3 regions of the Rossellomorea yichunensis genome follow, and region 3 is predicted to be linked to each of the others. Evidence: predicted binding sites of a transcription regulator. Region 3 holds the regulator's gene; each other region holds the start of a gene.
What was found. The regulator Rex, encoded in region 3, represses fermentation and respiration genes when NADH is low (regulators of the CRP and FNR family bind a similar motif). The targets are predictions, from matches to a motif close to TTGTGAAATATTTCACAA.
Positions count from the first base shown of each region.

Region 1 (5,766 bases), on a different contig from region 3:
GATCAATTAATGAATTCCCACTCAGATTTTCATTCGCCACAATCTCTACGATGGAGTGTTCATCCGACAACTCCAGATAATCCAATACATTATTCGAAACGATATTATGAGCAATCCTTCTTCCCATATCACGTTCTGGATGAACGACTTGGTTCGCACCTATTTTCCGCAATACTTTTTCATGATAATCATTTTGAGCCTTAACGGTAATTTTTTTAACCCCGATTTCTTTCATCATCAAGGTGGTTAAGATACTCGATTGGATATCGTCTCCAATTGCCACAATGACGTGATCGAAATTTCTTATTCCCAGGTTTTTTAAAACGGATTCGTCCGTTGCATCTGCCACTACCGCATGAGAGGCAATGGAAGAGAATTCATTTACTTTGTCTTCATCCTGATCAATCGCCATAACCTCCATGCCTTGATCTGATAATGAACGGACAATACTGCCCCCAAATCGTCCCAATCCGACAACCACAAACTCTTTTTTCACCATACATCCCCCCGCACTTTCTATATCCTTTATTTTAGCATAAAAAAAAGGAGAAAATGAAATTTCTCCCTGTTGTTTCTTGTATTAAATTTAGAAAGGTTTGAAAATTAATCACTTCTTTCCTTTAACATAATCTGCATCAAATAAAAACAGCCTCATTAACAGATATAAAGATGGAATCAATAATAGCAAGCCTGCTATAAAGACGATGACCAGGGCCATTCCCATCGTTGGATTGGTCACACTGGTTTCTATCGTAATAAATGGTTTTAGTATATAAGGTAAATGCGAAGCACCATAGCCAAAAAAGGCAAAGAAGAACTGCAGCATAACCAATATGAATGCCGTTCCAAAATTTTTCCGCATATAAATCATTAGCGATGCACCAAAGAAGCAAAGAAGTGACAACCCAAACATCCACCAAATATCAATCGCCTTCTCAAAATGCTCTGCATTATGCTCTCTCAATGATACAAACACTACTAAACTTGCCAGAATCGTGGGCGCACTCCAAAACAGGGAAAACGTTCTTAATTCCTCCCTGGAATCCATATCTCCTGCACGGTTGGCATAATAGGTTAGAAATGTCGCACTGATAAACAACACGGATACAATGGAAAGGGCCACTACACTCCACGAATAGGGGCTGGTAAAAAGCTCCTTGGCGAGGAAGATGACCTTATCTCCCTTCTCTTCCAGAAATCCACCTTCTGAAATCGTTAATGCCGTGGATAAGGAAGCAGGAATTAATAACCCGGTCGCCCCATATAAGAACAGGTACACGATATTGTCCTTTGACCCGTAATTTCCGAATGCATAGAAACTTCCTCTTATGGCTAATAAAATGATGGCGATACTTCCCGGAAGTAATAATGCCGTTCCATAATAATAGGCTGTGTCAGGAAAGAATCCGACTAGGCCCACAAAGAAGAAGACAAAAAAGACGTTGGTTACTTCCCATACCGGAGAAAGGTATCTGCTGATCAACACGTTCAAGGTATGCTCCTTGCCTTTCATTCTTCCATAAAAGGCGAAGAAGCCGGCTCCAAAATCAATCGAAGCTACTATCAGATAACCATAAAGGAAAATCCACAATACGGTAATCCCCACAACTTCCAAACTCATACCCATTCCTCCCTTAAAGCTTCAAGCCCCTTCTTCTCAGGCCACCTGAAAAGAAGAAGTATTTATATATCTGCTTAACTCGCTTTCTTTGGAAAACGTTGTTCTAATTCCGCCTCTGCAGGCTTGTTTTTAAACATTTTTATCAGTACAACCACACATATCACGCCAAGAAGGATATAGAGGCCAACAAACAATGCAAACGTCAAGCCTACTCCATCGGCTTTCGTTGCCGCATCCGCCACTTTCATATACCCTCTCATAATCCATGGCTGTCGACCCACCTCGGCATAAATCCAACCGAATTCAATCGCCAGCATCGCAAGTGGTCCACTCGCAACAATTCCCCATAGAAGCGGCTTATTCCATTCATTCCGCTTCTTCCACTTCCAGAATAGAATAAATGCCGATGAAATAAAGATACTGTAAAACCCAATTGATACCATCAGGTCAAACATATAGTGAACCCATAAAGGGGGCCGCTCATCTTCAGGAAATTCATTCAGACCTATAACCTCTGTCTCAAAAGAACTCCCGGCCAGAAAGCTTAAGAATCCAGGTAAACGGATCTCATTATGGACCTCATTATTTTCATCCAGCGTTCCGAATACGATCAGGTCAGCATTCTCTTCCGTTTCAAAATGCCATTCCGCTGCTGCAAGCTTCTCAGGCTGATACTCGGCAAGAAATTTAGCCGATAAGTCCCCTGCCAAAGCAGTGGCAAAAGCGAAAATCAAAGCAGAAACCATCGTTAAACGCAGCGCTTTCTTATGATACTCCCCGCCTCTCTTACGAAGAATCGCAAATGCCGTAATCGCCGCCAACACTAATGCCGATGTTAAATAGGCAGTTGTCAATACGTGAAACACTTTCGTAGGCGTCGCAGGATTCAGCATCGCAGCAATCGGATCGATATTAATCGCTTTCCCATTCTCTAATTCAAATCCTTGAGGAGTATTCATAAACGCATTCACAGTTGTAATGAACAGCGCTGAAGCCGAAGAACCAATCATAACCGGAATCGTCAACAGCCAATGAATCCATTTATTCTTGAAACGGTCCCAAGTATAAAGATAGATTCCTAAAAAGATAGCCTCAAAGAAAAACGCAAATGTTTCCATAAATAATGGCAGTGCAATCACTTGTCCGGCAACCTGCATAAACGAAGGCCATAATAAGGACAGCTGCAGCCCTATGGCTGTACCCGTTACAACCCCCACCGCAACCGTAATTGTAAAACCTCTTGCCCACCTTCTGGCAAGCAAAAGATAATGAGGATCATTTCGTTTGATTCCCATAAACTCCGCAATGGAAATCATAATCGGCACCCCTACCCCAATCGTCGCAAAAATAATATGGAATGCAAGGGTTGTCGAAGTGAGCATTCTACTCAAAATCACACCATCTAATACCATTCTATACTCCCCCTACTGATCTACTTACTATCGTAAACAACTCTTTTCTACTGTTTATCACTTATTGTTCATTATAAAACCTGAAAATGAGTTTGTGATATGTTGAACATGAATATTTTGTGACGTTTTTCACAAACATTGATTTGTCTTATATTTTAGAGGTTTTTGGGGTGGTTGGCAATGATGTTGCTTGGGGAGGATGGGGCTTAATTTTACTAGAGTTTACTGATGGCTGAGGTTTTTTGGGAGAGAGTAGATTCGACCTTTTCCTTTACCTTTTGAAGAAAGGTCCATGTTATTTAGGAGATGATAGGCCACTCTGGAGGATTCAACACCTAAGAACTCTCTTGCTTGTTTGTTGGTTATATTCGGGTTTACAAGTAGTAAGTAATCATAAATAGCCTGTTGGTGAGCATTCCGGTCAAATTCTCCACAATCAGGACAGTACCAAGACCTCATGTTACGTACCATATTGAATCTCTCGCAGCGGCTACACATAACACCGCGTATGATCCCTTCATGCTGTTGGTTAAAGTTAGAATATGGAGCATTCTCCTTCATTAGGGAATTGGCAATTTTTTTAATTTCCTTCATTTCAAGAATTGAATTCGAATTAGAGCAGCTATGTTGAATGGTAAGAAGTTTTGCAACGAGATTCTCTATTCTGATAGCCCTACCTAAAGTATCCTTACTCTGACTAGTGGTAGATATTAATGAAGAAGAGTTTGTGAATACAACTAAAAATTCAATTGGGATAATAGGGAGTTTTTTCTTTTGGAGCCATTGTGTGAGGTGTATCTTATATCTATTCGCTTGAGAGAGGGGATTGGGAAAGCCTGTTACTTCTCCATTAAGAGTACGGGAAAATTGTTCAAATTGAGTTCCGTATTTCATGGATCCCGCTATATTTTTTATTTCTAAAATCAATATAAAATTTCTAGTGAAAATAAGAGTATCAATTTGAAAGAAACTCTCTCCCATTGGTATACATAGATCGTTAAGGACGAGCATGTGTTCATCATCGATTGTACTCAATTGTCGGTCTACTTTACACTCTCCATGGTAACCTGCCCAAGCTTTAAGCAAGTATTCTTCAATCTTGGATCTGAGGCGGGATTCTCGGGGTAGCCTCCTTAACAAGGCTTCAAAATAGAGGATAGTTAGGGGGATTTCTCTTACTTTAATGATCAAATTATCATTCCTTTCGAATTTGGTACTAATAGTATTCTACTTTCAAACAAGAATCCCCTTTATTATTGGAAAAATTTCAGTAATGATTTTTTATCGACCGTTATAGAGATTTATCAACCGTTATTTTGTTTTATCAACCGAAATTTGAATTTATCAACCGTTTTTTCATTATATCAACCTTATTTTCACGATACCGACCGTTCTGCAAATTCTGACAAATTCCGCAACAACCCCCGCTCCACTCCCCTACCACAACCACAACAAAAAAACCCCGCACACACCAGTGCGGGGCTCCTCCAAACTTACATCGCATCCAACATCCTGAACTGCGATTTAACCAGATCATAATAATCACCCTGCTGCTCCATCAGCTCATCGTGGTTGCCGGATTCTTTGATTCTTCCATTTTCAAGAACAAAGATATTGTCCGATTCACGGATCGTAGATAGGCGGTGGGCAATGATGATGGCGGTCCGACCGTTCAATAGACGTTTCAATGCTTTTTGAATTTTGACTTCTGTTTCTGTATCAATGGATGCTGTCGCTTCATCCAATATGATGATTCGAGGGTTCGCCAATAGTGCTCGGGCGAATGACAGTAATTGTCTTTCACCAACGGATAAAACATTACCCCGTTCTTCCACTTCGGTCTCGTATCCATTGGAAAGCTTCTCGATGAACTCATTGGCTCCGATTGCTTCGGCGGCATTCTTAACCTCTTCGTCCGTTGCATCAGGGCGCCCGAATCGGATGTTATCCATGATTGTTCCCGAGAAGATGAATGTATCCTGCAGAACGATGCTGATTTGACTTCGTAAGCTTGAAACCGATGCATCCCTCAGGTTTACCCCATCAATTTTCACTTCACCATTCGTCGGATCGTAAAAACGGCTGATCAGGTTGGCGATCGTAGTTTTACCAGATCCGGTATGGCCGACTAACGCGACGGTCTGGCCTGCTTTCATTTCAAGATTGATGTTTTGGAGTGCTTTTCGTTTGTCATCGTATGAGAATTCTACATTCTCAAACTGTATTCTTCCTTTGATGTCAGTCAGGTTCACTGCATTCGTTTTTTCATTTACAATCGGTTGTTCATCGAGGAATTCGAAGATACGCTCGGATGAAGCCATTCCGATCAGTAGTTGATTGTAAACTTGCCCGAGCCTTGAAATGGGTTCCCAGAACATCCCCAGGTAGAAGGCGAATGAAACAAATTCCCCCAGTTCCAGTGAGCCGCCTTGGATGAGATGGGCACCGTACCATATGAGGACAGCTGTCCCGATTGCGTTTGTCAGTTCTACCAGCGGGCGGAACATGGCATTTTTCTTTGTGGCTGTTCTCCAGCTATCGAAGTTTTCCGTGTTTACCCCATCGAAGAAGGCCATGTTTTCTTTTTCTTGAGTGAATGATTGAGTGACACGGATCCCTTGAATGCTTTCATTCAGATGGGAATTCAGCTTCGATTGCTTGAGTCGTACCATTTGCCAGGATCTGCGGATGTTTTTTCGTAAGCTGGTTGAGATAAAAAACATGATTGGCAGA
Region 1 is NZ_JAVYAD010000001.1:421,921-427,686, reverse strand. Features, by position in the region: gene RSX31_RS02160 (potassium channel family protein) at 1-496, opposite strand, end outside; gene RSX31_RS02155 (cytochrome d ubiquinol oxidase subunit II) at 608-1,621, opposite strand; gene RSX31_RS02150 (cytochrome ubiquinol oxidase subunit I) at 1,696-3,033, opposite strand; gene RSX31_RS02145 (nuclease-related domain-containing protein) at 3,256-4,119, opposite strand; gene RSX31_RS02140 (ABC transporter ATP-binding protein) at 4,527-5,766, opposite strand, start outside.
Region 1: the regulator Rex is predicted to act here: its motif matches at 3,151-3,168, upstream of RSX31_RS02150 (cytochrome ubiquinol oxidase subunit I).

Region 2 (5,766 bases), on a different contig from region 3:
CTTTTTCAATCACTTTCGATGCAATCAGAACAGATAGTGAAGCAACCTGCTCGCGTAATGCTGCCATCGCTTGTTCTTTCTGCGTCTCGATTTCACGTTTCGCAGATTCTTTCAAGCGCTCGGATTCCTGACGAGCGGCAATGATGATTTGTTCACGTTGCTCATCGCCCTGCTTCTTAGAGTTCTCGATCATCGCTTGCGCTTCTTGACGAGCCTCTTTTAAAAGTTGACGCTGTTCTTCTAAGCTCTTATTTGCTTCTAGACGGCTTTGTTCAGCCGCTTCTATTTCGCTTGCAATGTGATTCTCACGCTCTTGCATGATGCCCATCAAAGGACCCCAGGCAAACTTCTTCAGTAACGCAAGAAGGATAAGGAACATAGCAAGCTGGAATACGATATCTCCACCTGTAAAGCCGCCACCAGCTCCAAGGACAAATGCGTTTGTAAGCACGCGGTTTCACTCCCTTCAAGAGTCAATGCCTTCCATAAGAAAGCTGTACAATATCGGCAAATGCCGTATCATTCATAGTCAATTGTTCATAAGTACTAAACATAAAGGAATGGCGAAGGTTCTTATCGAATGATCTTCGCCATCTTGAACTTTAAACTGCTATTATTGACCCATTACGATGAATGCGATAACTACTGCGATGATAGGAATCGCCTCTACTAACGCAACCCCGATGAACATTGTAGTTTGAAGCATTCCACGAGCTTCCGGTTGACGAGCCATACCTTCTACCGTACGTGAAACAATAAGACCGTTACCAATACCTGCACCTAGTGCTGCTAAACCGATTGCAATTGCTGCTGCTAAAAGACCCATTCTGAATTTCCTCCTTTAAATGTATGAAAAAATGTTTTGAGTAGTTTTGTTCAATTTTGAACAGGGTATATATTAATGGTCTAGGCTGACTTTGTGAGCCATATAAACCATCGTTAACATAACAAAAATAAATGATTGGATTGCGCCGACAAAGATTGAGAAAGCTTGCCATACAATCGTTGGGATTATGGCACCCAGTAATCCGGCTGCTCCCATATGTGCCAGGCTTCCTACCAGTAGTGTAAGCAGGATTTCCCCGGCGTAGATGTTACCGTAAAGACGAAGACCAAGCGTTAGTGTGTTGGCAAATTCTTCAATGATCTTCAGCGGGAATAAGAACGACATAGGTCTGAAGAAGTCTTTACCGTATTCACCGAAGCCCTTCATCTTGATTGCATAATAATGTGTTAACACAACGACCATAACTGCCAGGGTCATAGTGATAACTGGATCCGCTGTTGGTGACTTCCACCATAATTCGTGGTCAATGACTACCGAGAACGGAAGTCCTAACATGTTTGAAACGAAAATGTACATGAGTAAAGTAAGTCCAAGGAGATGGAAACGACCACCTGTTTTCCAATCCATATTACTTTTCACGATATTCTTGACAAAGTCCATGACCCATTCCATAAAGTTTTGCACTCCTGTTGGTTTCATGGCCAGTCTACGAGTTGACAGAACGGCGATTAGGAAAACAACGGCACTCGCCACTGTGATCATCAGTACGTTCGCCAGGTTAAAAGTTAACCCTAGAAACTCGGCTGTAGGATTTTCATGATGCAATGAAATTCACCTCTCTTCCCCGCTATTTATGAGCTAAAAGCTGCTGAATAAAATAATCTATCATAATGACAAGGTAAATTGTCATTAATCCCATAATGACGCTCAGGAGATGAAAGTGCTCAGGGTATTCCGTTGCAATAATGACTGCAAAGGCCGCACCTGCCATCCTTGAGAAGGTTCCTAAAGATCGAACCTTTTGACCAGATTCTACTGCATCACCGAATCGCACGGTTCTCCTCATGATCAGCCAGTGACTAAACAGACTGATGCCTGTCCCCAAAAAAAGCCCAAGGAAAATAGACTGATAGGAAGTAAAACCCCAACCGAGGACGTAAAGGGAAAGGAGGAAAAATATGTACTTACGATGCCTGTTAAACAATTGCTGAAGTTCTGGCATACATTAATCTCCCGAATTGAAATGTTGGACTGTACGGAGCATGGTGTAGATTCCTGTTGCGAGCCCAAGGAGTAGTCCAATAATTAAGAAAAGTGGTGTGGTGCTCCATATTCCATCTAACCATCTCCCGCCGAAGATTCCTATTAAGATAGAACCAACAAGCTGGGAAAGAATAGCAGAATACAAGACCATCGATTGATAAGGGCGTCGATCATTTTGACGCATTTTTTTCATCTCCACACATGTGATTTAGTGGAAAATCGTTCACACTGTACAAATGATGAAAAACCGTTTCCATACGGGTTCAACCCTTGTGAAAACCTTATCATTTGATACCCTTTGTAAGCATACAATAGGGTATTATCTATGTCAATGAGTTCAAGTTAAAAAGTTCACAACCTATCCACGCGTTTCCAAATTGTTCACATTTTTAACACATTTACAGAAAAGCGGAGGCGGGTTGGTCAGGCCCGACAAGCACAACTGGAAAATCCCTAAAGGCGCTCTTTGCCTTTTGGGATTTTTCAGTTGTGACCTCGAGGGATTACCCGCCGGAGCTGAACATACAGAAAAGCGGAGGCGACTGTGGTCTCGCTCATGTATAGATTCTACCTTCACATGCCCCTCCATTATATAGAAAATTCTTTTTATGAGTAACCCTTGAATTTAATGTAAATACTTCCAACTAAATAACAGTAGGAATTATGTCGTTATATAAATAGAAAAGCCGGGTTATCAATTATAGATACTCCGGCTTTCCTGTCTTATTTCAAATTATTTCGTACCGTATAAACGATCTCCAGCATCCCCTAAACCAGGAACGATGTATCCTTTTTCATTCAGCTTCTCATCAAGAGCCGCGATGAAGATGTCAACGTCAGGGTGCGCTTCCTTGATTGCGTCTACCCCTTCAGGACAAGCAACGAGACACATGAACTTGATGCTTACCGCACCACGCTTCTTTAATGAGTTGATGGCTTCAACGGCAGATCCTCCTGTTGCAAGCATTGGATCGACCAGGATGAAGTCACGCTCTTCCACATCACTTGGAAGCTTTACGTAATATTCAATCGGTTTAAGAGTCTCCGGGTCACGATATAAACCAACATGTCCTACTTTTGCAGCCGGAATCAGCTTAAGAATTCCGTCGACCATCCCTAACCCTGCTCGCAGAATAGGAACAATCCCTAATTTTTTACCTGCAAGAGTCTTGGCCTTGGCGTTGCTTACTGGTGTTTCCACATCAATATCCTCTAACGGTAAATCACGTGTGATTTCAAACGCCATCAATGTCGCTACTTCATCAACAAGCTCACGAAATTCCTTCGTACCTGTTTCTTTATCACGAATAAACGTTAATTTGTGTTGAATTAACGGATGATCAAATACATATACTTTGCCCATTCGACTCTCTCCTTTAAATTCGATTTTATGTAAAAATAGTTTGTCTACTTCCTTTACACCTCAGACTATTGTACATAAAAGACAATTTAAGAGCAACATGAGATGGGAAGTGTAATGGAATCGTTTGAATTGAGATGATGGGTGTGGGCTGGAGCGAATCCGGTTTGGTTCTGGTTAATTTTGTTAATTGGTTGGATTAATGCCTGAATCGGCTGGATTTTCTTGAAAAGCCTCTGGATTCTCTGAAAAAACGGCCGGATTATTACATATTTAGGCTGGATTCTACCCAAAATCGCTTTATAGCCGACAACTATAAGTTTGAAAATCTACTTCCCTACTAATTTCCCATCAAAAAAACCCCTCCACCAGGGAGGTCCGTCCCTGGCGGAGAGGTCATCTATTATTTTTCCGGATATAATTCAAATTTGCTCGTCAGGTCGATGACACGTTTGCGTGCTTCTTCCAGTTTCGCCTCGTCTTCATGGTTCTTAAGTGTCAATGCCATGATGGAAGCAATTTCGTCCATGTCCTCGAGTCCAAAGCCTCTGGATGTAACGGCTGCCGTTCCGATACGGACACCGCTTGTAACGAATGGGCTTTCAGGATCGAATGGAATCGTGTTTTTATTAACGGTAATACCGATTTCATCAAGCACTTTCTCTGCGATTTTACCAGTCAGTCCTAGTGAACGCAGGTCGATCAGTAATAGATGGTTATCAGATCCGCCTGATACAAGATTGATTCCTTCTTTTACAAGACCTTCACCTAAACGGTTCGCATTGTCGATGATGTTCTGCGCATAGTCTTTGAAAGAATCCTGCAGCGCTTCACCGAAAGCAACAGCTTTAGCTGAGATCACGTGCATAAGCGGGCCACCTTGAATTCCAGGGAAAATAGACTTGTCTATTTTCTTTGCAAATTCTTCTCTGCATAGGATCATACCGCCACGAGGTCCGCGCAATGTTTTATGAGTCGTTGTTGTCACGAAGTCTGCATAAGGAACCGGGTTCTGATGAAGACCGGCTGCTACAAGACCAGCGATGTGAGCCATATCAACCATGAGGTAGGCCCCCACTTCGTCTGCGATTTCACGGAATTTCGCGAAATCGATCGCTCTTGGGTATGCACTTGCTCCGGCTACGATCAGCTTCGGCTTGTGCTCTAACGCTTTTTGTCTAACATCTTCATAATTGATCAGGTGCTTCTCTTCGTCCACACCGTACTCTACGAAGTTATATTGAATTCCACTGAAGTTGACGGCACTCCCGTGAGTCAGATGTCCACCATGAGATAAGTTCATTCCAAGAACCGTATCACCTTGTTCGAGGATCGTGAAGTAGACTGCCATATTGGCTTGTGCTCCTGAGTGAGGCTGAACGTTTACATGTTCTGCTCCAAATAGTTCCTTCGCACGATCGCGAGCCAAATTCTCGGCTACGTCCACATGCTCACAGCCACCATAATAGCGACGACCTGGGTACCCTTCTGCATACTTGTTTGTCAGAACGGAGCCTTGTGCTTCCATAACCGCTTCACTGACAAAGTTTTCAGATGCAATTAACTCGATTTTTGTTCGTTGACGCTCTAATTCATCTTGAATCGCTGCATAAATTTCCGGATCTTGCTTGGCAATCTTACTCATACATATCCCCCTTTAATTCATAGGCCCAACTGCTCTAGGTGCCTCATTGATTCATTCACTCTCATTCTAACACGATTCCGCAAAACGCGAAATAAAAACCTCTAGTCAAAACGTAATGTTCGTGTTTAGAGCGTATTGAGAGGGACGGACCTCGTGTGATTTTATTCACAAACACCTCCACCGCTCTCCTACACACTCCCAAAAGTAGCATTATGACTAACCTTGTCGAATGAAGATGCACATGTGCCGTTATTTTATTAAGTTCTATATATTTCCCTCACTCACCTTTAACATAATCATATTCTCCATGTCTTCCTTTATAGTTCGGGATTTATACCTTGATATAAGATAACACCGAAATAAAGGTCCGTCCCTCAAATCAGAGGGACGGACCTTTTAGTAGAGAATATTATTCGTATACGGCTCTGATTCCCCCGATGAGTTTTGGTCTGGTCTTGGCCAGTGTGACGTGGGCTTCACCGAGGCTTTTTTGTGATACCCGGACCGGGACGGCTACGTGTTTCAGATGCATGCCGATGAAGGTATCCCCGATGTCGATGCCGGCGTCGCCTTTAATATGCTCGACCATGACGGGATCTTCAAAGGAATGGTACGCTTGGGTCGCCATCGCTCCTCCTGCTTTTCGCACAGGAATGACTGTGACTTCATCCAAGCCTTTTCTTTCAGCCACATCTCTTTCCAAAACGATGG
Region 2 is NZ_JAVYAD010000006.1:199,167-204,932, reverse strand. Features, by position in the region: gene RSX31_RS17300 (F0F1 ATP synthase subunit B) at 1-451, opposite strand, end outside; gene atpE (F0F1 ATP synthase subunit C) at 614-826, opposite strand; gene atpB (F0F1 ATP synthase subunit A) at 899-1,612, opposite strand; gene RSX31_RS17285 (ATP synthase subunit I) at 1,635-2,009, opposite strand; gene RSX31_RS17280 (AtpZ/AtpI family protein) at 2,013-2,234, opposite strand; gene upp (uracil phosphoribosyltransferase) at 2,784-3,413, opposite strand; gene RSX31_RS17270 (serine hydroxymethyltransferase) at 3,814-5,055, opposite strand; gene RSX31_RS17265 (TIGR01440 family protein) at 5,465-5,766, opposite strand, start outside.
Region 2: the regulator Rex is predicted to act here: its motif matches at 2,390-2,407, upstream of RSX31_RS17280 (AtpZ/AtpI family protein).

Region 3 (5,766 bases):
CTCAAGAACAGGAAGTACTTCCTGGATGTTGCCGATTTTCTTGTCAGTGATTAAGATGTATGGATTTTCAAGAACAGCTTCCATTTTATCAGAATCAGTGACCATGTATGGAGATGCATATCCACGGTCGAACTGCATTCCTTCTACTACATCAAGTTCAGTAGTGAAACCTTTAGATTCTTCGATTGTGATAACGCCGTCGTTACCAACGCGCTCCATTGCTTCTGCAATCAGTTGACCCACTTCTTCGTCAGCAGCTGAGATTGCCGCAACCTGAGCGATTGAATCTTTACCTTCGATAGGCTTAGAAATCACTTTTAATTCTTCGATAGCCGCTTGAACCGCTTTTTCGATACCTTTACGAACGCCAACAGGGTTAGCGCCGGCTGTTACGTTTTTAAGACCTTCACGGATCATCGCTTGAGCAAGGACCGTTGCAGTCGTTGTACCGTCACCTGCGATTTCATTTGTTTTGCTTGCTACTTCGGCAACCAGTTTTGCACCCATGTTTTCGAATGCATCTTCCAGTTCAATTTCTTTCGCAATCGTTACACCATCATTTGTAATAAGTGGTGAACCGAATTTTTTCTCAAGTACCACGTTACGTCCTTTTGGTCCAAGAGTTACTTTTACTGCATTTGCTAATTGATCTACACCGCGAAGCATGGAACGGCGTGCTTCTTCGCTGAATTTAATATCTTTAGCCATTGATAAAGTCCTCCTCTTATTTAAATAAAGTATTTTTCATATACGAAGTTTGATTATTCGCCAACTACAGCCAGAATATCGCTATCACGAAGGATCAGGTATTCTGTGCCTTGGTATTTCACTTCTGTACCAGCGTATTTAGAGAAAATGATTCGATCGCCGACAGCTACCTCAAGAGCAACGCGCTCACCGTTGTCAAGAATGCGACCAGTACCTACAGCCATCACTTTACCTTCTTGTGGCTTTTCCTTTGCGGAATCCGGTAGCACAATACCGCTTGCTGTTTTTTCTTCTGACTCAACTAGCTCGATAACGACGCGATCACCTAGTGGTTTTAACAAGTGAAACAACCTCCTTGAAATTATGTAAATGATATTTATTAGCACTCGCTTGTTGTGAGTGCTAACACAACTATTATATTAATTAATTCGTTTTCATTTTGCAAGAGTCCTGCTTGAATTTTTTTTCGTCATATTTCTCTTTTTTTCACACCCTCCTATACTATGCCTCACTATATGGCTTTATTACTTAAGCCGGTTGAAGTGTGACAATTCTTACAAAACCCTTAGATTTGAACAGTTCCTATTTTCTTAGTAGAATTGTACAAGAGTGAGTTCAAGATGAAATGAGGTTGTTCCTCATCTAACAGGTGCTAAAGGAGATCATACGTTGAAAAAACATTTCGGATATATCTTAATTACCTATATTGTCATGCAGCTTTCAAGTATTATAGGCATCCCCTTATTATTAAAGATTGGTGTAGATGTGCTTGGTCAACCCGAAGAAACAGTTAAGAATGTTGTACCGGGATATTGGCTCGTGATCAGCTTTACGTTAACCCTGCTCGTTGTGTGGGGCATTCTAAGGAAGAGTGAAACAAGCACCGGACTTGAACGCACCGCTCCCATGAATGCAGGGGGGTCCATTGTATGGGCTGTAGTCGGGATCTTTATGGCGTTCATTGCTCAATCCGTCGCCATACAAGTCGAGTATGCGCTGGGAATTGAAATGGGATCTGAAAACACTCAGATGATTATCAGCATTATTGAAAAGGTACCGCTATCGATGATGGTAGCTGCGATCATTGGCCCTATATTAGAAGAGATTGTATTCAGAAAGATTATCTTCGGTGTCCTTTATGAAAAGATGAATTTCTTTTTCGCCGCGTTAATCAGCTCTATTATATTCGCTCTCGCGCACTTTGAGCCTGAGCATGTGATCTTGTACTCGGCTATGGGCTTTACGTTTGCGTTTCTTTATGTCAAGACGAAGCGGATCCTTGTTCCAATATTTGCCCATGTTGCCATGAATACAACGGTCGTTCTAATGCAATCTATCTATAAGGATGAAATTGAAAAAATGATCAACGAAGCTGAACAAATACAAGGATTTATTGGAGGATTATTTCTATGAGGAGATCACCATTATTCTCAGGCGTGATCTATCTCCTTCTCGGTGTGCTCTTCACATACTTTGCTGTGCAAAATGTACAGGATGATGGTTGGGGATTTTTCACTTATATGCTCGTCTTTCTGGCAACCCTTGATTTTGGTTCCGGGTTGCGTATGGTGATGCTGCATTTCAAAATCAAAAAGAAAATAGAGAATAAAAAATAAGGATTGATCATTTGATCAATCCTTATTTATATCCTCGAACTGTTCCATTTCAAGCTTTTGTTCTGCTTCTAAAACCTTTTTATATCCGATCTTAGAGATCCAAATACTGATTTCATAAAGAAGAAGCAAAGGGACGGTTACCATTAAATGCGAGACGATGTCCGGCGGTGTGATGAAAGCGGCTATGACTAACAATATGAAGTACGCCACTTTTCTCATTTGTGCCAGAAGCATCGGGGTAATAATCCCCAGGCGTGTCAGAAACAGCATAATAACCGGCAGTTGAAATAGAAACCCAAATGGAATGGTTATTTGAAAAAGGAAATGAAAATATTCATTAATTCCAATCACTTGTTGGATATTCAGATTGGTTGATAAACCCATCATGAATTTCACAACATATGGAAACAAAATAAAATATGAAAATGACAATCCACCTAAGAAAAGAATGACAGAGATCGGGATGTAACTAAGCGTTACCTTCCTCTCTTTCTCATATAAGCCTGGACTTACGAACGACCATACTTGAAATAGAATGATGGGTGATGTCATGATGATCGCAATAAACATGATCATTTCCATATAGATTTTGAGAGGGTCTGTAATCCGAAAGGCGTTCATCGTCAATTCTTTCGCTTCATCCGCGTGCTGCAAATATCGAATCAGCGGCTCCGCAAGAAAAAAGCTTACGATTACCGCTAACAAGAAGAAAACGACTACAAACATGAGTCGTTTTTGCAATTCTCCTATATGTTCATAGACTGTCATGTCTCTTTGACTTTGACTCATGGCGTTCATCCTACCCTACTTAGCTTTTTTACTATTATCGTCCTCATCATCTGCTAAGCCCTTTGTTGCATTTTTAAATTCGCGTAATGTATTACCAGCTGCTTTCCCTAACTCAGGCAATTTCTTTGGTCCAAAGATCAGTAAAGCAACAACTGTTATCAGTACGATACTACCTGCACCTAACATAATGAGACACCTCCTCTTTTACCATTCTATCATAACGTATATAAGGATCATTTTCTATTCGGATATGATTCCATCTTGTGACATTTCCGTGTCATCCTCTGAATAATGCTTTAAGAAGTATACCAGTGATTGAAGCTCGACTGCCAGATCAATATGATGCACGCGAATATGGTCCGGCACCGTTAATCTCGCAGGAGTGAAATTCAGGATCCCCTTAATATTAGAAGAAACCAATCGGTCTGTGATATTTTGAGCAGAAGAAGCCGGAACCGTCAGAATGGCCACTTCAATATCATGCCCCTCAAGACCCTCTTCTAAATCATCTAAATGAAAAACGGGTACATCGCTGATTTGTGTCCCAACCTTCTTTTCATCTACTTCAAAAGCCATTTCAATCTTAGTATTATTATTTTTTATGAAATTATAATGAAGAAACGCTGTACCGAGATTCCCTACACCTATCAGCACAACTTTCGTAATGGCATCTTGATCTAATGTCTTACGAAAAAAGGATAGCAGGTAATTGACATTATATCCATAACCCTTTTTACCTAACGCTCCAAAATAAGAAAAATCTCTGCGTATCGTGGCAGAATCAACCTTCACCGCTTCACTCAATTCTTTCGATGAAACCCTCTGCTTTCCCGACGAGTACAGATTCTTGATAAAGCGATAATATAGCGGAAGGCGCTTAGCCGTTGCCTGTGGAATTTTCGTTGTATCCTGGTTCATATTGTATTCCCCCACATCTATTCAAAACCTCTGATACCGCTTCCAAAATAGAAAGCATACAGAATTTAAAACTCTACTACCCATCATACACTATATTTTATCCTAAGTGTACGAAGATTAATAGTCGATTTATTGCCGTCCCCCTCCCAAATACGGTACACTAGCACTATGAAATAGAGGTGAAACGTCATGATTCTACTACAAGTGAATCAACTAACGAAAAACTTTGGTGCCGATAATATCCTATCAAATATTAAGCTTGAAATACAGACAAGAGATCGGGTGGCTCTCGTCGGACGCAATGGAGCGGGAAAGTCGACTCTTTTAAAAATAATTGCAGGTCATCTCTCCTATGATTCCGGAGACATCACGAAACCAAAAGGGGTTTCCATCGGATACCTGGCTCAGAATACCGGTTTGGAGTCTGATCTATCCATTTGGTCGGAAATGCTGACCGTCTTCGAGGAATTGCAGAGACAGGAAAAGCAATTAAGAACATTGGAGCAGCAGATGGCCGATCCTTCGGTGTATGAACAAGAAGAACTCTCTCAACGCGTATTAAAAGAATACGATGAGCTTCAAGTCAGGTTCAAGGATTCCGGTGGATACCAATATGAAGCGGATATTCGCTCTGTCCTTCACGGTTTGAATTTCGCAGATTTCGATTACGATACAAAGATATCCACATTGAGCGGCGGCCAGAAAACCCGTCTCGCTCTTGGGAAACTTCTTTTAACCAAACCTGACATTCTCATTCTTGATGAGCCGACCAACCATCTTGATATTGGGACTTTATCGTGGCTTGAGACGTACCTTCAAAGCTATGAAGGAGCCGTCCTGATCGTTTCCCATGACCGCTACTTCCTGGATAGCGTCGTCAATCAAGTGTATGAGATTTCCCGGAATCGAAGCAAGAAATACCACGGTAACTACAGTAAATACCTTGAACAGAAAGCAGAAGACTACGAAAAGGATCTCAAGATGTTCGAGCGCCAGCAACAGGAGGTCGCGAAACTCGAAGACTTCATTCAACGGAATATCGCCCGTGCTTCGACGACCAAGATGGCACAAAGCCGCAGAAAAAAGCTGGAACGAATGGACAAGATGGATAGACCCTTGGGTGATGAGAAATCTGCCAACTTTGCTTTTCAAATTGATCGTCCAAGTGGAAATGATGTTCTTCACGTTCAAGATCTTACCATCGGATATGGGCAAGACGAACAGATTTCATCTCACATCGACTTCTCTGTTAAAAAGGGAGACAGTATCGCTCTTGTAGGTCCAAACGGAATCGGGAAATCGACCCTTTTGAAAACATTGGTCAATAAACTGCAACCTCTGGAAGGAGCATTTAAATTCGGATCAAATGTTTCGATTAGCTATTATGATCAAGAACAAGCCGAACTATCTTCCAATAAGACCGTCTTAAATGAACTGTGGGACGAATACCCAATGAAAATGGAAAAAGAAATCCGCACTGTACTTGGAAACTTCTTATTCTCAGGGGAAGATGTCTTAAAGCCTGTTTCCACACTGAGTGGTGGAGAGAAGGCACGTCTGGCACTTTCCAAGCTCATGATGGAAAAAGGGAATGTCTTGATCCTGGATGAACCGACGAATCATCTGGATCTGGACAGTAAAGAAGTGCTGGAGAATGCCTTGATTGACTACCCTGGGACGATTCTCTTTGTCTCACACGACCGTTATTTCATCAATCGAATTGCTACAAAGGTTG
Region 3 is NZ_JAVYAD010000015.1:3,615-9,380, reverse strand. Features, by position in the region: gene groL (chaperonin GroEL) at 1-708, opposite strand, end outside; gene groES (co-chaperone GroES) at 762-1,049, opposite strand; gene RSX31_RS22905 (CPBP family intramembrane glutamic endopeptidase) at 1,378-2,121, shown strand; gene RSX31_RS22900 (YdiK family protein) at 2,118-2,324, shown strand; gene tatC (twin-arginine translocase subunit TatC) at 2,340-3,113, opposite strand; gene RSX31_RS22890 (twin-arginine translocase TatA/TatE family subunit) at 3,129-3,299, opposite strand; gene RSX31_RS22885 (redox-sensing transcriptional repressor Rex) at 3,354-4,031, opposite strand; gene RSX31_RS22880 (ABC-F family ATP-binding cassette domain-containing protein) at 4,221-5,766, shown strand, end outside.